One region of the Streptomyces sp. NPDC001848 genome, then DNA from elsewhere that is predicted to be linked to it. Evidence: riboswitches for the same ligand, from Rfam matches in the RefSeq annotation. Region 1 holds a riboswitch; each other region holds the start of a gene.
The links. A riboswitch is a leader RNA that binds a small molecule or an ion and turns the genes downstream of it on or off. The one in region 1 is predicted to bind thiamine pyrophosphate.
Positions count from the first base shown of each region.

Region 2: it holds a riboswitch for thiamine pyrophosphate, as region 1 does, so the genes downstream of both, thiO (glycine oxidase ThiO) here and ACFYZJ_RS08000 (purine-cytosine permease family protein) in region 1, are expected to answer to the same signal.
Region 3: it holds a riboswitch for thiamine pyrophosphate, as region 1 does, so the genes downstream of both, thiC (phosphomethylpyrimidine synthase ThiC) here and ACFYZJ_RS08000 (purine-cytosine permease family protein) in region 1, are expected to answer to the same signal.
Region 4: it holds a riboswitch for thiamine pyrophosphate, as region 1 does, so the genes downstream of both, ACFYZJ_RS21745 (thiamine ABC transporter substrate binding subunit) here and ACFYZJ_RS08000 (purine-cytosine permease family protein) in region 1, are expected to answer to the same signal.

Region 1 covers NZ_JBIATP010000003.1:383,207-388,177, reverse strand. The annotation lists gene ACFYZJ_RS08010 (arsenic transporter) at 1-10, opposite strand, end outside; gene thiD (bifunctional hydroxymethylpyrimidine kinase/phosphomethylpyrimidine kinase) at 126-923, opposite strand; gene ACFYZJ_RS08000 (purine-cytosine permease family protein) at 920-2,314, opposite strand; TPP riboswitch at 2,306-2,399, opposite strand; gene ACFYZJ_RS07995 (jacalin-like lectin) at 2,487-3,818, opposite strand; gene ACFYZJ_RS07990 (endonuclease) at 4,050-4,706, opposite strand; gene ACFYZJ_RS07985 (DUF3140 domain-containing protein) at 4,714-4,971, opposite strand, start outside.
Region 2 covers NZ_JBIATP010000002.1:287,527-292,497, reverse strand. The annotation lists gene ACFYZJ_RS04415 (Rv2175c family DNA-binding protein) at 1-115, opposite strand, end outside; gene ACFYZJ_RS04410 (NAD(P)/FAD-dependent oxidoreductase) at 252-1,478, opposite strand; TPP riboswitch at 1,616-1,728, shown strand; gene thiO (glycine oxidase ThiO) at 1,726-2,925, shown strand; gene thiS (sulfur carrier protein ThiS) at 2,922-3,122, shown strand; gene ACFYZJ_RS04395 (thiazole synthase) at 3,126-3,920, shown strand; gene pknB (Stk1 family PASTA domain-containing Ser/Thr kinase) at 4,020-4,971, shown strand, end outside.
Region 3 covers NZ_JBIATP010000009.1:51,208-56,178, forward strand. The annotation lists gene ACFYZJ_RS19655 (metallophosphoesterase) at 1-424, shown strand, start outside; gene ACFYZJ_RS19660 (hypothetical protein) at 617-1,483, shown strand; partial or broken gene ACFYZJ_RS19665 (AraC family transcriptional regulator) at 1,588-1,708, shown strand; gene thiC (phosphomethylpyrimidine synthase ThiC) at 1,827-3,623, opposite strand; TPP riboswitch at 3,616-3,772, opposite strand; gene ACFYZJ_RS19675 (YibE/F family protein) at 3,844-4,971, shown strand, end outside.
Region 4 covers NZ_JBIATP010000010.1:152,762-157,732, forward strand. The annotation lists gene ACFYZJ_RS21735 (ABC transporter ATP-binding protein) at 1-391, opposite strand, end outside; gene ACFYZJ_RS21740 (ABC transporter permease) at 394-2,058, opposite strand; gene ACFYZJ_RS21745 (thiamine ABC transporter substrate binding subunit) at 2,034-3,077, opposite strand; TPP riboswitch at 3,206-3,311, opposite strand; gene rlmN (23S rRNA (adenine(2503)-C(2))-methyltransferase RlmN) at 3,345-4,451, opposite strand; gene ACFYZJ_RS21755 (hypothetical protein) at 4,577-4,894, opposite strand.

The DNA.
Region 1 (4,971 bases):
GGGGGTTCAGGGTTCGGTCCTTCCGCGAAAGGATCGGCGGTGCGCGTCCATCACACCAGATCCGTCTGTGGCGCTCTGACCCGAGGCACCCTCACGAGGGCGCGGGCTCCCTTCCCGGGCCACGGTCACGGGCGCGCACGCAGTCTCCAGCCGTGGTCCACCGGTCCGATGCCGGCGCCGAGCGCGAAGCCCGCCGCGATCGCCTCCGTCACGTACTCCTTGGCCTGCCGCACCGCGTCGGGCACCGTGAGGCCTTGCGCGAGACCGACGGCGACGGCCGAGGCGAGGGTGCAGCCCGTGCCGTGGGTGTGGCGGTTGTCGTGGCGCGGGGCGCGCAGCCAGTGTTCCTCGCCCCCGTCGGTCAGCAGGTCCGTGGCCTGACCGGGCAGGTGCCCGCCCTTCACCAGCACCCACCGGGGCCCGTACGCCAGCAGGCGGTCGGCCGCGCGGCGCATGCCCGCCTCGTCGGTCACCGAGATGCCGGTCAGCTCCGCGACCTCGTCCAGATTGGGCGTCGTCACCGTGGCGAGCGGCAGCAGCCGGGTCCGTACGGCGTCCAGGGCGTCGTCGGCGAGCAGCCGGTCCCCGTGCTTGGAGACGCTCACCGGGTCCACGACGACCGGCGCGGACACGTCCGCGAGCAGGTCGGCCACCGTCTGGACCAGCGCGGGCGAGGCGAGCATGCCCGTCTTGACCGCCTGTACGCCGATGTCGTCGACGACGCTGCGGTACTGGGCGCGCACCGCCTCCACCGGCAGCTCCCATGCCCCCTGCACTCCCACCGAGTTCTGCGCCGTGACCGCGGTGATCACGCTCATCCCGTGGGCGCCGAGCGCCAGCATGGTCTTGAGGTCGGCCTGGATGCCGGCGCCGCCGCCGGAGTCGGAGCCGGCGATGGTCAGGACACGGGGCGGCGCGGTCATGCGCGGCCCTCCTCTCGGACGCGCAGCGGGGCGTAGAGCGTGAGGGCGACCAGGAACGCCACGTAGTAGGAGACGTCGGCGCCGTGCAGCGCGTGGGCGACCGGGCCCACGTACAGGCCGGTGTCCATGAACGGCACCGCCGCGGCGAAGGCGCCGACGAACGCGAGGAGCGGCGGCCACGGGGAGCGCGGCCGGGCGGTCTCGGCGGCGAGGTCGACCGCGGTGCCGCGCCGCACCAGCCAGTCGACGACGACGATCGCCACGAACCCGGGGATCCAGTAGCTCACGAACAGCAGCACGTTCTGGAAGCGGGCGGTGGTGTTCGCCGCGTGCATCCACAGCACCAGCGGGAAGCCCAGCAGCACGGCGAGGGCGGCCGCCACCGGACGCGGCAGGCGGACCCCGACGGTCTGCAGCGCCAGGGAGCCGCTGTAGTCGTTCATCGCGTTGCTGGCGAGCGCCGCCAGCGCCACGGCCAGCAGCCCGAAGGCGCCGGCCGCGCCACCGCCCAGGACATGGTCCACGCCCGCGGCCGTCTGGTCGGTCAGCACCGAGGCGCCCCACAGCCCGAGGACCTGCACGGCCAGGAAGGACACCACCAGACCGAGCAGCGTGCACCAGAACATCCGGGCGCGTGAGGTGGTGCGCGGCAGATAGCGGCTGAAGTCGCTGGCGTACGGCGCCCAGGACAGTGACAGGCTGAGCGCGATGGTGCTGGTCAGCACGAAGGCGCCCGCCCGGTCCGCGCCGTGCGCGGTGCCCGTCCAGGCGGGGTGCACGCTTCCCTGCATGCGCAGGGCGATCAGCGCGAACGCGGCCGCCAGCACGAACGTCATGACGATCTGCAGCCGGTGGATCGCCTCGTAGCCGAGGACCCCGAGGGCTCCCTGCGCCAGCATCACCACCAGGGCGCCCAGCCAGAACGGCCAGCCCGCGAGCCGTGCCAGCGCGTCCCCGCCGAACAGCCCGATCAGCGCGTCCCAGGCGATCGAGGACAGCCACTGCAGCACCCCGGGCAGCACCACCGCACGGCCGAACGCCAGCCGGGCGAGCGGCAGCTGGCCGGCTCCGGTGCGGCTGCCCCAGGTGCTCAGGTAGGCGGTGGGCACCGCGCCCAGCACCGTGCCCAGGACGACGGCGGCGAGCGCGGTGGTGAAGTCCAGGCCGAGCGCGATGCCGATGGTCCCGGTGAACACGCCGGTCATGGTCAGATTGGGTGCGAACCACACGGTGAACAGCCGACCCGCCCCGCCGTAACGATTCGTCTCGGGGACCGGCTCGATGCCGTGCCCCTCGACCCTGAGGTCGCCGGGAGCGGTGGGCATCCGCCCGTCGAAGACGGTGCTCCGGCCGCCGGTGGGCAGTCCGCCCGAGACATGCGCCGATGGCATGAAAGACATCCCTCCGCCAGTACGAACTGGTTCAGGTTCGACGGGTGTGATCTCAGCCCGCAGGTGGGCACCCCGTGTCCGGTACGGCGGCAAGACTAACCCGAGGACCGGAATCAGCCATACGCAAGGGCCGCTGCCCGGTCAGCGGCCCTGGACGTGTCGTGCCGGCGCGTCAGCGCCGGGTGTAGACGAAGCCGATCTTGTCGACCTCGTCCCCGGCGCGCCCGTGGAACCCCGCGATCTGCCAGCCCCAGGGCGCCGTACGGGTCACGCAGTCGGAGGTGGTGGTGCCACCCGCCAGGCTGCGGCCCAGGTTGGTCGTGAACTTCGCGGAGAAGATCCTCGAGTGGCCGTCGTACTGACCCTCGCACAGCTGTGCGCTCGTCACGTACTCGTCGCTGCCCAGGGCGAGTGCGGACGCCGTGCCGCCGGTGCCGCCGTGGACGAGCGTGGTGCCGCCCGCCAGCGTCAGGCCGACCTGGTCGACACGGGAGCCGCTGCGCAGCGATATGCCGGTCGCGCGGGCGCCGGCCGGGACGCTGTCGATGTCGTTGTAGTAGTCGCCGTGCGGGCCGCCGAACTGGTCGCTGAGCTGGAAGGCGGAGTCGCGCGCCCAGCTGAACGTGGCGGTGATCGGGTCGTGGTCGGAGAGCATCTTGCCGTCGTCGGTGAGGAACTCGGCGTGCTCGTTGTTGTAGGCGGTGGCCTTGAGGGAGACCAGCTTGCTACTCCGGTAGAGGATCTTGTCGACGACCTCGCAGCTGTTGGTGACCGCGTTCTCGTCGCACAGCAGCGGGTCGCTGCCCTTGACGGGCGGGGTGCCGCCGCGTACCAGCTGGACCCAGGCGTCGGTGAGGCCGTTGGCGGCGGCGAACTCGGCGATCGTGTCGCCGGAGCGCGTGTAGCGGGTGTTGGTGTCGCCCATGACGACGACGGCGTTGCCCGCGGAGTGGGTTGTGATGAAGTCCGTCAGCTGGTTGAGGTTGTCCGCGCGCGAGGCCAGGTCGCCGTCGTTCGTCCCGGCGTTGGTGTGCAGGTTGTAGAAGTCGACGTAGACGCCCTCGGCCAGGCGCTCCCGCATGAACGTGAAGCCCTTGGGGGTGAGGCAGTCGCCCGAGTCGTACTGGCACGAGTTCCAGTGCACGCGCTCGAAGTCGTCGGTGTCGTAGGGGATGCGGGACAGCGTGTTGAGCCCGCTGCCGACGCCGGCGCCGCCACTGGTGGGCGTGCGGTACGGGTGGGAGTCGGCGGCGTACAGGTACGCGTGGTAGTTGAAGTCCTCCTGCACCTGGACGATGTCGTACGGGCCGAGCCGCGAGCCGATCGCCGTGGTGCTCGGCCGGCGCGGTGTCGGAGCGCTGGAGAGGCCCTCGGGCAGGCCGGCGACGTTGTAGCCGAGCACGCTGAACGTGCCCGAGTCGGCCGCCGCCGCGGTGGGCGCGGTGGCCGTGAGTCCGCCGAACGCGGCGGCGGCCGCCGCGAGGGTGGCGAGGAGTCTGCGCATGGGGAACGGCTCCTGGGGGTGGCGAAGGGAGTGTTGCGCGCATGCCAAAAGTAGCGGCGAGGGACCGCTGGGGGAACGCGCTTTCTGCGGTCCGGGTGAAGATTTCACCAGGCGGTCGCCGGGGAGTCGACGACGCCGAGCGGCGCGGGCGGTGTCCACGGCGCCCGGTGGGGGACGGCACGGGGCGCGGGCTGCCTGACAACTGGTCCTCGGCAGGCCCGCGGGCCACCCTCACGCCGCGTGCTCCCGCACCTCCTCCGCCAGCTTCTTGTCGAGTGCCGCGCGCACCAACGCCGCTGCCAGCACCGCGGGTTCGGTGTCCTTCGCCAGCTTCACCAGCTTCTCCGGGTCCTTGGGCAGCCCCAGCCGCTCCGCCCCCGACAATGCCTTCGCGTCGAGGTAGGGTGCCACCTCCGGCCACACGCGCTGCACCTCGCGCAGGAAGATGTCCGCGCCGGCCGGGCCGATACCCGGTATCTCCTGCAACAGCCGGCGCAGGGCGGCGACATCCCCGTCGGCTTCCTTCCGCAGCCGCCGCAGGTCTCCGCCCCAACGCTCCCTCACCAGTTCGGCTCCCTGGCCGAGTTGGGTCGCCGTCCGCTCGTCGTAGCGCCGGTAGCCGCCCCGCCCCAGCGCGTCGACCCGCTCCTGCCAGTCCGCCTCCGTCATGCGGCGCGGATCCTTCAGACCCGCCTCCTCGAGCGCCCGCACCGTGGCGAGGGCGATCGAGGAGCGGATGCGGGCACTGAGCAGCAGCGCCATCAGCAGCAGTCGGTACAGCGGCTGCGGGGCGTCCTTGAGCCGGATCCCCGCCTCCTCGGCGTAGGTCTGACCGTGTTCGCCGACGAGTTCCCCGATCACCTCGGCGGCTCTGTCGTCGCGGCCCATGGCGGCCTCACCGTGACGCCTTGAGCGGGTCGTGCCCCAGTGTCATGAGCCGGTGGCGCCGGTGCTCGTCCTCGGCCTGCGGCTCGTTCTCCACGTCCACCTCGGAGGTGACCGTGTCCACCACCTTGCGCATCACCCGGACGTCGTCGTCGGTGAGATCGGTGCGCCGCTTCTGCAGGATCGACAGGACGTGCCGCCCGGTGGGCGTGCCCGCCTCCTCCGGCAGCGGCTCGCTCTCCTCCTCGGCGTCCCGGACCCGCAGCCA
Region 2 (4,971 bases), on a different contig from region 1:
CCTCCTTGACCAGCTGCCGTACGCGGGTCACCTCGACACCGAGGGCTTCCGCGATGTCGGGCACGGTGAGCCAGGCGGGGACGAGAGCATCGATCTTTGCGTCAATCTCGGTCACGGGATCAAGCGTGCCATCCGGGACTGACAGTCGGAAGCGGGGCGCCTCCGGCGGGGTTAGCCGGAGGGGTGAGTACCGCCGGGCGGGGTGCTGCTCCGTGGGGTGCGAAGGCGGCGGGGGCGTCCGGCGCCGCCGCCTACGACGTCGCCTCCTTCAGCGGACGGGACGGGTCCGACAACAGGGTCGGGTCCATGGGGGTGCCCGATTCGATCAGGCGGCGCCCTTGCGCCAGGTCCCGCGGACGGCCGACGGCCAGCAGGGCCACCAGGCGGCCCGCGCGCAGCCAGCAGACCGTCCAGGCCGCTCCTGCGGGGTCCCCGCGCCACACCGTCGTGTCGGCGGACGCGTGGTGGCCCACGTACTGGACGAACCGGCCGAACTGCTCCGACCAGAAGTACGGCACCGGGTCGTACGCCACCGGCGTCTGACCGATGATGTTCGCGGCCACCGTGCGCGGCCCCTGAAGGGCGTTGTCCCAGTGGTGGACCAGCAGGCGCTCCTCGTAGCGGCCCGACGGGAAGGACGCGCAGTCGCCGACCGCGTACACATCCGGCACCGAGGTGCGCAGATGGTCGTCGGCCAGCACCTCGCCGTGCACGCCGAGCTCGATTCCGGACCCGGCCAGCCAGGCCGTGGCGGGCCGGGCCCCGATGCCCACCACCACCGCTCCGGCCGGCACCCGGGAGCCGTCGTCCAGCACCACCGCGCCCGGCTCGACGCGCTCCACGCGCGCGTGCGTGCGCAGTTCCGCCCCGCTGTCCGCGTACCAGGCCGTCATCGGCGCCGCGACCTCGGCGGGCAGGGCCCCCGCGAGCGGCCGGTCCGCCGCCTCGACCACGGTCACCGCACAGCCCGCCTCGCGCGCGGCGGTGGCGAACTCGGCGCCGATCCAGCCCGCGCCCACGACCACGATGTCGTGCTGCCGGGCCAGCACCGGCCGCAGCCGCTCGGCGTCGTCGAGCGTGCGCAGCAGATGCACCCCGGGGACGCCCTCCGCGCCCGGCAGCCGGATCGGCTCCGCACCGGTCGCCACGACCAGGACGTCGTACGGGACGGGGCCCCGCTCGGTGTCCAGCTCATGGTCCTCGGGGCGCAGGCCGGTCGCCTCCCGGCCCAGCTCCAGCTCGATCCCCAGCCCCTCGAAGTCCACGTCGAAGGCGGAGCCCTCGGCCTTGCCGAGCAGCACGGCCTTGGACAGCGGCGGCCTGTCGTACGGCTGGTGCGGCTCCGCCCCGATCAGCGTCACGCTGCCGGTGAAGCCCTGTTCGCGCAGGGCGACCGCGGTCTGCACCCCGGCCATGCCCGCACCCACAACGACGACGCGCCGTGCCGTACCGCCCCGTGCCTGCGTCTGCTCGCTCACCTGATCGCCCACCTGATCACCATAGACAACTGACAAATTGTCAGTCAGGGGGCGTGCTGAGTGACGTCCTCCACAGCGCGCCGAGCCGCGGGAGGCTGTCTTACAAGGCCGATGCCCTGAGGGCTAGGGTGGCCACCGTAAGCACTCGCGGGAGCCCGGCGCACCGGGCTGAGAGGGAGGCTGGGACGGCCTCCGACCGTACGAACCTGATCCGGGTCATGCCGGCGAAGGGAGGGGCTGGACGCCCATGTCGCGTACACCGGACGAACCGTCGACACCCCACGGACCGTCGACCGTGTCGGACGTCCTCGTCATCGGGGGCGGGATCATCGGGCTCGTGACCGCCTGGCGGGCGGCACGGCGCGGGTTCGCCACCGCCGTGGTGGACCCGGAGCCGGGCGGCGGAGCCGCGCAGGTGGCCGCCGGGATGCTGGCCGCCGTCACCGAGCTGCACTACGGCGAGCAGACGCTGCTCGGTCTGAACCTGGAGTCCGCGCGCCGCTACCCGGACTTCGCCGCCGAGCTGACCGAGGCCACCGGTCAGGACCTCGGCTACCGCCGCTGCGGCACGCTCGCCGTCGCTCTCGACGCCGACGACCGCGCCGAGCTGCGCGAACTGCACGCCCTGCAGCAGCGCTCGGGGCTGGAGTCGGAGTGGCTGAGCGGGCGCGAGTGCCGCCGGCTGGAGCCGATGCTCGCGCCGGGCGTGCGCGGGGGGCTCAGGGTCGACGGCGACCACCAGATCGACCCGCGCCGTCTCGCCGCGGCCCTGGTGACGGCCTGTGAACGCGCCGGAGTGGTGTTCCACCGGGTGTGGGCCGAGCGGCTCACCGTGGTGCGGGACCGGGCGGCCGGGGTCAGGACCGCCGACGGCACCGAGCTCGCCGCCGGGCAGGTCGTTCTCGCCGGAGGCAGCCTCAGCGGGCGGCTCGAGGGCGTCCCGGACGACGTCCTGCCGCCCGTACGCCCCGTGAAGGGACAGGTGCTGCGATTGACCGTGCCGGAGCGGTACGCGCCGTTCCTGAGCCGTACGGTGCGCGCCGTGGTCCGCGGGGGCGCCATCTACCTCGTGCCGCGCGAGAACGGCGAGCTGGTGGTCGGCGCCACCAGCGAGGAACTGGGCTGGGACACCACGGTCACCGCGGGTGGGGTGTACGAGCTGCTGCGGGACGCGCACGAGCTGGTGCCCGGGATCACCGAACTGCCGCTCACCGAGACGCGGGCGGGTCTGCGCCCGGGCTCCCCGGACAACGCGCCGCTGCTCGGACCCACGGAGCTGGAGGGCCTGCTGCTGGCCACCGGCCACTACCGCAACGGCGTCCTGCTCACCCCGGTCACCGGTGACGTCATGGCACATGTGCTGACCACCGGGCAGCTCCCGGAGGAGGCCCGCCCCTTCACCCCCCGGCGTTTCACCGCCGCCGCACTCACGGAGCAGCCCGCATGAACATCTCGGTCAACGGGCAGACCCGCGAGGTCGCTCCCGGTACCGCCCTCGACGCGGTGGTGCGGAGCCTGACCGCGGCCCCCTCGGGCGTGGCCGCCGCCCTCAACGAAACCGTCGTCCCGCGCACGCAGTGGGCGTCGACGTCCCTCTCCGAGGGAGACCGCGTCGAGGTCCTCACCGCCGTCCAAGGAGGCTGACCCATGGCTGACGATCCCTTCGTCCTCGGGGGTACGACCTACTCGTCCCGGCTGATCATGGGGACCGGTGGCGCGCCCAGTCCGGACGTGTTGGAGCGGGCGCTGGTGGCGTCCGGTACGGAGCTGACGACGGTGGCGATGCGGCGCGTCGACGCCTCGGTGCACGGCTCGGTCCTGTCCGTGCTCGACAAGCTGGGCATCCGGGTGCTGCCGAACACCGCGGGCTGCTACACGGCGGGCGAGGCCGTGCTCACCGCACGCCTCGCGCGCGAGGCGCTCGGCACGGACCTGGTGAAGCTGGAGGTCATCGCCGACGAGCGGACCCTGCTGCCGGACCCGATCGAGTTGCTGGAGGCGGCCGAGACGCTGGTGGACGACGGCTTCACCGTGCTGCCGTACACGAACGACGACCCTGTGCTCGCGCGCAAGCTGGAGGACGTCGGCTGCGCCGCGATCATGCCGCTGGGCTCCCCGATCGGGTCCGGGCTCGGCATCCGCAACCCGCACAACTTCGAGCTGATCGTGGAGCACGCGCGCGTGCCGGTCATCCTGGACGCGGGCGCGGGCACGGCGTCGGACGTGGCGCTGGCGATGGAGCTGGGGTGCGCGGGTGTGATGCTTGCCTCGGCGGTGACGCGGGCCCAGGAACCGGTCCTGATGGCGGAGGCCATGCGGCACGCGGTGGAGGCCGGCCGGCTGGCGCGGCGCGCGGGCCGCATTCCGCGCCGTCACTTCGCCGAGGCGTCGTCGCCGACGGGAGGCATGGCCCGGCTGGACCCGGAGCGGCCGGCATTCTGAACGGTCCCGAACAGGCGTGCGTCACAGCTCGGCTGCAGTCGGGCCCCGGTGTCCCCGCAGCGGCCTGCGCCGACAGTGCACCCTCGTAGACTCACCAGCGTGGATACGACCCTTCAGGACCCTCTCGTCGGGCAGGTGCTCGACGGCCGCTATCGCGTCGACGCGCGGATCGCGGTCGGCGGGATGGCCACGGTCTACCGGGCCCTGGACACCCGTCTGGACCGTGTGCTCGCGCTGAAGGTGATGCACCCGACGCTGGCGGCCGACGGCTCCTTCGTCGAGCGGTTCATACGCGAGGCCAAGTCGGTCGCCCGCCTCGACCACCCGAACGTCGTGCAGGTCTTCGACCAGGGCACCGACGGGTCGTACGTCTACCTCGCCATGGAGTACGTCTCCGGCTGCACCCTCAGGGACGTGCTGCGCGAGCGCGGGGCGCTGCAGCCGCGCGCGGCCCTGGACATCCTGGAACCGGTGCTCGCCGCCCTGGGGGCCGCGCACCGCGCCGGGTTCGTGCACCGGGACATGAAGCCCGAGAACGTCCTCATAGGTGACGACGGCCGGGTCAAGGTGGCCGACTTCGGTCTGGTCCGGTCCGTCGACACCGTCACCAACACCACGGGCACCGTCCTCGGCACCGTCTCCTACCTCGCCCCGGAGCAGATCGAGCACGGCACGGCCGACCCGCGGGTGGACGTGTACGCGTGCGGGGTCGTCCTCCACGAGATGCTGACCGGAGCCAAGCCGCACCACGGCGGCTCCCCCGCACAGGTGCTCTACCAGCACCTGAACGAGGACGTGCCGCCGCCGTCGGCGGCCGTGCCCGGGCTGTCCGTCGAACTCGACGACCTGGTCGCCTCGGCGACCGCGCGCAACCCCGCGCTGCGCCCGGCGGACGCGGTGGCGCTGCTGGGGCAGGTGCTCCAAGCCCGCGGCGCGCTGACCGACGAGCAGCTGGACGCCGTGCCGCCGGGCGCCCTCACCACGGACCACGACAACGCCGGGGACCGCACGAGCGTGATCCCGCGCCTGCTGCCGGCCCGCCCGGTGGGCG
Region 3 (4,971 bases), on a different contig from region 1:
CCTCGACGCGGTCGAGGAGGTCGACGGACACCTGCTGGTCCACTCGGACACCACCGCCTACCTCGACTACGGCGACTCCATCGAGGCGGTCAACGACACCATCCGCGAGACGCTCACCCGCAACGACGCGGACGAGGTGTGGGACCTCTTCCGCAAGTTCACCAAGCGCTTCTCCTTCCGCGACGAGGGCGGCGCGGACGCCGTACGGTCTCTGCTGGACACCTACGGCGGCAGGCGCATCGTCCATGGCCACAGCCCCATTCCCTACCTCCTCGGCGAGGTCGGCTCGGAGGACGGCGAGGACAGCGCGGGTCCGGTGGTCGAGGGGCCGCACATCTATGCGGACGGGCTGGCGATCGCGATGGACGGCGGCGTGACCATGGCCGGGAAGCTGCTGGTCCAGCAACTTCCGCTGGATATCTGAGTCCTCGCCGGACAGGCGTCCCCCGACGCAGGACCGCGCAGAAGAGCGCAGGCCGGGGCCATTTTCCGGAAACCCCCTGTCACCGCGCGCCGTCGCCGCTCTACCATCGGCTTATCCGTAGCAGGCTCCCCTCCGTTTCTGCCCGACGGCTCGTCAGCATGCCGAGCCCCAAGCCCTACGGAGCATCGGGGGATGCACATGAACAGCGTTCCGCAGCACCTGCTGAGCGAGGACCGCCAGGACTACGAGCGGATCCTCGATGAGGCGCTGCGCTCCGCACCACACCGCCCGGATCTGGCCGCTGTGGGTCAGCGGCTGAACCCCGAACAGTTGCGCACCATGGCGCTGAACGCCACCGCCCTCATCACCGCGGCGGCGGCCACCGAGTACCAGCACTACGTCACGGTCCGCGAGGAACTGCGCCGACCGGCGCCGTCCACCCCGATCGTCCAGGACAGCACGTCCGGCTCCCCGGAACCGGACCTGGACGCCCTGGGGCTCGCAGCTGCCGTGGGAGAGGCCGCCGCGGGCGCCGGGACCGGGGCCGTCATCGCCGTCCTCGCCCCCTTCCTCGCGGGTGCCGCCGCGGCGATCTTCCTGCTCGTGGGGTACATCCTCAAGATGGTCAAGCCCGATCAGGCGTTCGCCCGGACACTCCTGACCACCGGCTGGGTCTTCGGCGCGGTGACCGCGGCGTCGATCCTGGTCGCCGCGATCGGCCTGCTGCTCACCGCCCTGCGCAACAGCTCCTCGAGGCAGGACGCGGACGCGTCGGGCACGTTGACGACGGAGGTGGCCCGGGCCAGGGAGGCCTGGCACGATGCGCTGCTGGAGCGCGGCATCCTGCCGTTCCTCCGTGAGGCGCTCAGCGACCCGGGCACGGCCGCGATGACCCGGAAGGCACCGGAGACGACCGCCGGCCGCATCCCGCACCTCGGCTACGACCGCCCGGGGTTCAGCAGCCCCGACAGCGGCCCGGCCACCGGTACGCGCCCCAGCTTCACCAGCCCGGACTTCACGAGCCCGGACTTCGGGGGGCCGGAGCACAAGCCTGAGTGACGGGGCCGGCCGACGACCGGCCCCATCGGACAAGTCCCCAGCCGGAACGCCCACCACCGGACCGTGACTCCCACAGCGGCGGGCCTGGACGGCTGCACCATGCCACGGAATGGTTCCCCATCCAACCCGTATGCGAGCCGGCCGGGGCCCGAGATCCTGCGCACCCGGCCGTCGCAGGACGGCCCGGAATCGGACACGCGGCTGTGGGCCCCGGTGGAACGGGCCGCTGTCCGACGGCTGTGCGCCCGGCGGTCCGTGTCGACCCCAAGGGGCTCGACACGAACCGCCGGGAGACACCGAACGCCTGCGGCGTCCCGAGTCGGCGCCCCGATCGGCCCCGGCGTCAGTCGGCGATCGGGAGGTACACCCGGTTCCCCGCCTCCGCGAACTCCTTCGACTTCTGGAGCATTCCCTCGGCGATCTCGTCGGCCGTCGCGCCCTCGGCGACATCACCGCCGAACCGCTCCGTGATGCTCTGACTGATCTTCATCGAGCAGAACTTCGGCCCGCACATCGAGCAGAAGTGGGCGGTCTTGGCCGGTTCCGCCGGGAGGGTCTCGTCGTGGAAGTCGCGGGCCGTGTCCGGGTCGAGGGCCAGGTTGAACTGGTCCTCCCAGCGGAACTCGAAGCGCGCGTCGGACAGCGCGTCGTCCCACGCCTGCGCACCCGGGTGGCCCTTGGCGAGGTCGGCCGCATGCGCGGCGATCTTGTAGGTGATCACGCCGGTCTTGACGTCGTCGCGGTTGGGCAGGCCCAGGTGCTCCTTGGGCGTGACGTAGCAGAGCATGGCCGTACCCCACCAGGCGATCATCGCGGCGCCGATACCGGAGGTGATGTGGTCGTATGCCGGCGCGATGTCGGTCGTCAGCGGTCCGAGCGTGTAGAACGGTGCTTCATCGCAGATCTCCTGCTGAAGGTCGATGTTCTCCTTGATCTTGTGCATCGGGACATGCCCCGGGCCCTCGATCATGGTCTGTACGTTGAAACGCCGGGCGATCCGGCCGAGTTCCCCGAGCGTGCGCAGTTCCGCGAACTGTGCCTCGTCGTTGGCGTCCGCGATCGAGCCGGGCCTGAGGCCGTCGCCCAGCGAGTACGTGACGTCGTAGGCCGCGAGGATCTCGCACAGTTCCTCGAAGTTCTCGTACAGGAACGACTCCTTGTGGTGGGCGAGGCACCACGCCGCCATGATCGAGCCGCCACGCGAGACGATGCCGGTCTTGCGGTTCGCGGTCAGCGGTACATACGGCAGGCGCACGCCCGCGTGCACCGTCATGTAGTCCACGCCCTGCTCGGCCTGTTCGATGACCGTGTCCTTGTAGATCTCCCAGGTCAGCTCCTCGGCCTTCCCGTCGACCTTCTCGAGGGCCTGGTAGAGCGGAACCGTGCCGATCGGCACGGGGGAGTTGCGCAGTACCCACTCACGCGTGGTGTGGATGTTGCGGCCGGTGGACAGATCCATGACCGTGTCAGCGCCCCAGCGGGTCGCCCAGGTCATCTTCTCGACCTCCTCCTCGATGGAGGAGGTCACCGCGGAGTTGCCGATGTTGGCGTTGACCTTCACCAGGAACCGCTTGCCGATGATCATCGGTTCGATCTCGGGGTGGTTGACGTTGGCCGGGAGAACCGCGCGGCCTGCCGCGATCTCCTCGCGCACCACCTCCGGGGACACGTTCTCCCGGATGGCGACGAACTCCATCTCGGGCGTGATCTCGCCGCGGCGTGCGTACGCCAGTTGTGTCACCGCCTTGCCGTCGCGGCTGCGGCGCGGCTGACGTGGCCGCCCCGGGAACACCGCGTCGAGGTTGCGCAGTCCACCCCGCGGCGAGGTGTGCTTGATCCCGTCGTCCTCGGGGCGAACCGGACGGCCCGCGTACTCCTCGGTGTCACCGCGGGCGGTGATCCAGTTCTCCCGCAGCGGGACCAGGCCCCTGCGGACATCTGTCTCGACGAGCGGATCGGTGTACGGGCCGGAAGTGTCGTACAGCGTGACGGACTTCCCGTTGGTGAGGTGCACTCGACGGACCGGCACGCGCAGGTCGGGGCGTGAGCCCTCGATGTACGCCTTGTGCCAGCCGATGGACTGTCCGGCCTCCTGGTCGCCCTCAACGGAGGCAGGCGTGCGTACGTCCTTGTTGGTCATGTGACCTACTCCCTACGCCGGCATTACCCGGTAACAGGTTCAGCGGTCGACGCAGCGGTTTCCGCCCGTCGATGTTCCACGTGAAACATCGCGTCTGCGGAGGTCAGCGCCCTCTCAGCCCGGTGCTCCGAGCTCCCGCGTGTGCAAAGGTCCTCCCACGCTAGCGTCTCTTTGCGCGGGCTGAACAGTGGGCCTCATGCCTTCTTGCGATGATGCCTCGGTGACCACGACACAGCATCCGCCCCCCTACCCACCGCCCGACCCGCCCCATGGCCACCGCCAGGGCGACGGACACGGCCCCGGACAGAGTGCCGGCCATGGGCATGCACCGAGCGGTGGGCACGGCCACTCCCACAGTCATGGTCCGGCGGCCCCCGTGTCGCGGCACCTGCGCAGGGTCATCGCCGCGATCCTCATCCCCTTCACGGCAGCCGTGGTGGTCGGTCTCGTCGTGCTGTGGCCCGGCGGCGTGCCGTCGCACAAGCGCACCGGCGTCGGATTCGACCGGCAGACACAGCAGGCCACGGTCACCAGGGTGGTGCAGGTGGACTGCAAGTCCGTGAACGCCTCGGGCGACACCCCGACCGGCGACACCTCCACCGCCGAGGGCTCCTCGGCCCAGCAGCAGTCGACCGGCACCTGTAAGAAGGCGACGGTCCGCGTCGACACGGGCAAGGACCAGGGCCGGACGTTCACGGAGATCGTCCAGCCGGACCAGTCACGGCAGTTGCATCAGGGCGAGAAGGTCGTGGTCGCGTACGAGCCGTCCGCCCCCAGGGACCTGCAGTACTCGGTGGCCGATGTGAACCGCAAGGTCCCCATGGCGCTGCTGGCCGGCATTTTCGCCGTGGCCGTGGTGGTCGTGGGGCGGATGCGCGGTGTGATGGCGCTCATCGCCCTGGCCGTCAGCTTTCTGGTGCTGAGCCTGTTCATCCTGCCGGCGATCCTTCAGGGCTCGAACCCGCTGCTCGTGGCCGTGGTCGGCGCCAGCGCCATCATGCTGATCGCCCTCTACATGTGCCATGGGCTCTCGGCGCGCACCTCGGTGGCGGTGCTCGGCACGCTGATCTCCCTGTCCCTGATCGGTGTGCTCGGATCCCTGTTCATCGGCTGGGCGGCGCTGACCGGCAACACCGACGACAACACGGGCCTGATCCACGGCCTGTATCCGGGGATCGACATGAGCGGCCTGCTGCTGGCCGGCGTCATCATCGGCTCGCTCGGTGTCCTCGACGATGTGACGGTGACGCAGACGTCGGCGGTGTGGGAGCTCCACGAGGCGAACCCCTCGATGGGCTGGCGTGGTCTGTACCGTGCGGGCATTCGCATCGGCCGCGACCACATCGCA
Region 4 (4,971 bases), on a different contig from region 1:
CGGCGACAGCCCTGCGCTCAGCGCCCGGCAGCCCGACGAGGTCGAGCAACTCCCCCACGCGGGACTCCCGTTCGGCGCGCGGGGCACCGCGCATCCGCAGTCCGAAGGCGACGTTGCCGCCCACGTCCCGCTGCGGGAACAGCTGGTGGTCCTGGAACATCAGCCCCACGCCGCGCCGGTGCGCGGGCACCCCGTCCAGGTCCCGTCCGTCGAGGAACACCCGCCCCGCGTCGAGGGGTTGCAGTCCGGCCACGGTCCGCAGCAGCGTCGACTTGCCGCTGCCGCTCGGCCCCAGCACGCACACGATCTCGTGCTCGGCGACCTCGAGGTCCACCCGGTCGAGCGCGGCCCGCCCGTCGAAGCGCACGGTCGCGCCGTGCAGCCTGAGCATCGTCAGAACTCCCCCGTCCGATCGGTCCGCAGCCTCTCCAGGACGCCCAGCGCCACCGCGCACACCACCATCAGAATCGTCGACAGGGCCATCGCCTGCCCGTAGTTGAGATCGCCGGGCCGCGCGAGCAGCCGGGCCACGGCCACCGGCAGCGTCGGGTTGTCGGGCCGCGCGATGAACACGGTCGCCCCGAACTCGCCCAGCGACACGGCGAACGCGAACCCGGCGGCGATCAGCAGCGCCCGCCGCACGAGCGGCAGATCCACCTCGCGCCACACCCGCCACGGCGACGCCCCGAGCACGGCGGCCGCCTCCCGCAGCCGTTCGTCCACGGCCCGCAGCACCGGAAGCATGGTGCGCACCACGAAGGGGGCGCCCACCAGCGCCTGCGCGAGCGGCACCAGGACCCAGGAACCGCGCAGGTCCAGGGGCGGTTTGTCGAGCGCGATCAGGAACCCGAAGCCGACGGTCACCGCGGACACGCCGAGCGGCAGCATCAGCAGCGCGTCGAAGCCCCGTACGAGCCGGCCGGCGTCCCTGCGGGCGAGGGCCGCGGCGGCGAGCGATCCGATCAGCACCGCGATGAGGGTGGCGGCGACGGCGTACTGGAGCGAGTTGCCGATGGCGTCGACGGGCGGGACGAGGAAGGTGCTGTCGTCGGAGCGGGTCAGCGCCTTGTAGTAGGCGAACCCGGGCGCGTCGAGCGAGCGCTGGAGAAGGACCGCGAGCGGCAGGACGAGCAGGAGGGCGACCGTGGCGAGGACCGCGCCGAGCAGCGCCCACTGGCCGGCCCCGCGCGGCCTGCGCGCCGTGCGCGACGCGTCGACCAGCCTGAGCGCGCTCTCCCGGCGGCGCACCGTCCACGCGTGCAGCCCGAGGATCGCGCCCACCGTGACGAACTGGACGATCGTCAGCACGGCGGCGGTGGACAGGTCGAAGATCTCCGAGGTCTGCCGGTAGATCTCCACCTCCAGGGTGGAGAAGGTGGGGCCGCCGAGGATCTGCACCACACCGAAGGAGGTGAAGGTGAACAGGAACACCATCAGCGCGGCGGCGGCCACGGCGGGGCCCAGCGCGGGCAGCGTCACCGTCCGCCAGGACGCGAGCCGGGAGGCGCCGAGCACGCGCGCGGCCTCCTCCTGGCGGGGGTCGAGCTGTGCCCACAGCCCGCCGACGGTGCGGACGACGACGGCGTAGTTGAAGAAGACGTGGGCGAGCAGGATGGCCCACACGGTGGTGTCGAGTCGTACGCCCCACAGGTCGTCGAGGAGTCCGCCGCGGCCCACCAGCGCCAGGAAGGCGGTGCCGACGACGACGGTGGGCAGCACGAACGGGACGGTGACGACGGCACGCAGCACCTGCCTGCCCGGGAAGTCGTAGCGCGCGACGACATACGCGCCGGGCAGCGCGATCAGCAGGGTCAGGGCGGTGGAGGCGAGCGCCTGCCAGGTCGTGAACCACAGCACGTGCCGGATGTCCGGCTGGGCGAGCACATCCACGACGCGCCCGAACCGCCATGCTCCGTCCGCCTTCAGACCGCGCGCGAGGATCGCGGCGACGGGGTAGGCGAAGAAGACCGCGAAGAACGCGACGGGCAGGGCCATCAGCCCGAGCCGCGCCGCGTTCCCCCGCCTGCGTGGGGTCACTTCAGTACGAGCGACGTCCACGCCTTGACCCACTGGTCACGGTCGGCTGCGATCTTCGTGGGATCCATGGTCTCGGGGCTCTTGGCCGCGGGCCCGTACTCGGTGAACTCGGCGGGCACCTTCGCGCCCCTGACCACCGGGTAGACGAACATGTTGAGCGGCATGTCCTCCTGGAACCTCCTGCTGATCAGGAAGTCGATGAAGGCCTTGCCGCCCTTGGTGTTGTGGGCGCCCGTCAGCAGGCCGGCGAACTCGATCTGGCGGAAGCAGGTGCCGGTGGCGACACCGGTCGGCGCGGTCTTGGGGCGCGGCTGGGCGTAGACCACCTCGGCGGGCGGCGAAGAGGCGTAGGAGACGACGAGCGGCCGGTCACCCTTGGCCTTCCTGCCCCCGGCGGAGCCGGAGAACTCCTGGTCGTACGCCTGTTCCCAGCCGTCGACCACCTTCACACCGTTGGCCTTGAGCTTCTTCCAGTAGCCCTGCCAGCCGGTGTCGCCGTACTTGGCGGCGCTGCCGAGCAGGAAGCCGAGGCCCGGCGAGGAGGTGGCGGCGTTCTCGGTGACGAGGAGGTTCTTGTACTGGGGCTTGACGAGATCGTCGAACGAGGTGGGCGGGGTCAGCTGGTGGTCGGCGAAGTACTTCTTGTCGTAGTTGACGCAGATGTCGCCGTAGTCGATGGGCGTGACCCGGTGCTTGCCCTGGTCCAGCTGGTACTCGGTGCCGACCTGGTCGAGACCCTTGGCCTCGTACGACTGGAACAGGCCGTTGTCCAGGGCCCGCGACAGCAGCGTGTTGTCGACGCCGAAGAACACGTCGCCCTGTGGGTTGTCCTTCGTCAGGATCGCCTTGTTGACGGCCTGGCCCGCGTCGCCGTCCTTGAGGACCTTGACGGTGTAGCCGGACTCCTTCTCGAACGCCGCGATGACGCTCTTCGAGGCGGCCCACGAGTCGTGGCTGACGAGGGTGACGGTCTTGGAGTCGCCGCCGCCGGCGCTACCGCCTCCCGAGCCGGACGACCCGCACGCGGACAACGTGACCATGCCCAGCCCGACGACCACGGCCGCGAACTGCCTACCGGTAATGCTCAACTGATTCCTCCTGGGGGTGACCAGGAAGAGACGCGGCCCTGCCCGGGACCTTTCGTCGGTTCCCGGGCAGGGCGCAACAGCTCGAGTGAAGACCGAACTCCCTACCCAGAATGACCTGGGCGAGGTTCAGAGGGTCTGCGGTCGACACCGCACTCTCAGCGCTGTGGCGCTCCCCTGTCGGAATATGAAGATGTACGTACTGATGGAACAGCCCTCAGACTACCGCTCGGTGGCGGCGAGCTGACCGCACGCCCCGTCGATCTCCTGACCACGGGTGTCGCGGATCGTCACCGGTACACCATGGGCGGCGATCGCCTCGACGAACGCCTTCTCGTCCTCGGGGCGGGAGGCGGTCCACTTGGAGCCTGGCGTCGGGTTCAGCGGGATGAGGTTGACGTGCACGGGCTTGCCCTTGAGCAGCCGGCCGAGCAGATCCCCACGCCACGCCTGGTCGTTGATGTCCCGGATGAGGGCGTACTCGATGGACAGCCGACGCCCGGACTTCTCGACGTAGTCGAACCCGGCGTCGAGGACCTCGCGCACCTTCCACCGCGTGTTGACGGGGACGAGGGTGTCGCGCAGCTCGTCGTCGGGGGCGTGCAGGGAGATGGCGAGACGGCACTTGAAGCCCTCGTCGGCGAACCGGTGGATGGCCGGCACCAGTCCGACCGTCGACACGGTGATACCGCGCTGGGAGAGCCCGAGCCCGTCCGGCGCGGGATCGGTGAGCGCCCGAATCGCACCCACGACGCGCTTGTAGTTGGCGAGGGGCTCGCCCATGCCCATGAAGACGATGTTGGACAGCCGCGCCGGCCCACCGGGGATCTCACCGTCACGCAGGGCCCTCATCCCGTCCACGATCTGGTGCACGATCTCGGCCGTGGACAGATTACGGTCGAGACCGGCCTGACCGGTGGCGCAGAAGGGGCAGTTCATGCCGCAGCCCGCCTGCGAGCTGATGCACATGGTGACCCGGTCCGGGTAGCGCATGAGCACGGACTCGACGAGCGTGCCGTCGAACAGCCGCCACAGCGTCTTGCGGGTGGTGCCCTGGTCGGTCGACAGGTGCCGCACGACCGTCATCAGCTCCGGCAGCAGCGCCTCCTGCAGCTTGGCGCGGGAGGGCGCCGGGATGTCGGTCCACTGCTCCGGCGCGTGCGCGAACCGCGCGAAGTAGTGCTGCGAGAGCTGCTTGGCGCGAAACGGCTTCTCGCCGATCGCGGCGACCGCCTCCTTGCGCTCGGCGGGCGAGAGATCGGCGAGATGCCGCGGCGGCGTCTTGGCTCCGCGCGGGGCGACGAAAGTGAGTTCTCCGGGCTTAGGCATGGCTCAACCAGTGTCGCAGATCCAATCGGGTGACCTGCGGCTGTCGCTCGCTACGACTGTCGTTAGTAGTCGTCACCGGTCGCCACTGAGCGGCCTCGGACGGCCCAGAGACGGCCCAGCGAAGATCACTCGTCGGCCGCCAGCCACTCATCGAGCCGGACCTCGACCTGGTGGTTGTGGGCGGCGCCCCAGATGACCTCCCCACATACGGAGGCCCCAAGGGCCGTGAGGTCCATCCCGCGCGGCATGGCCGTGATCTCCGCCAGCGCTATGGCGTTCGGCACGCCGTCTATACGTATGAAGACCCCGAACCGCTGGCGACCGACGACCTCACCCGTGATCCGGGTTCCTACAGGCAGGGCCGCGACGGTTGCCGCCCAGCTCGACCGGACCGCGTCAGCGGCCGGCACTTCAGGGCCCGTGGGCCACGCGTACTCATCCATCGCTAGATCATGACGCCCTGGAACCGGTGCTTAGAAGATGCGGGCATGCCGTGGTGAGCCGGTCAGATCGCCTCGTC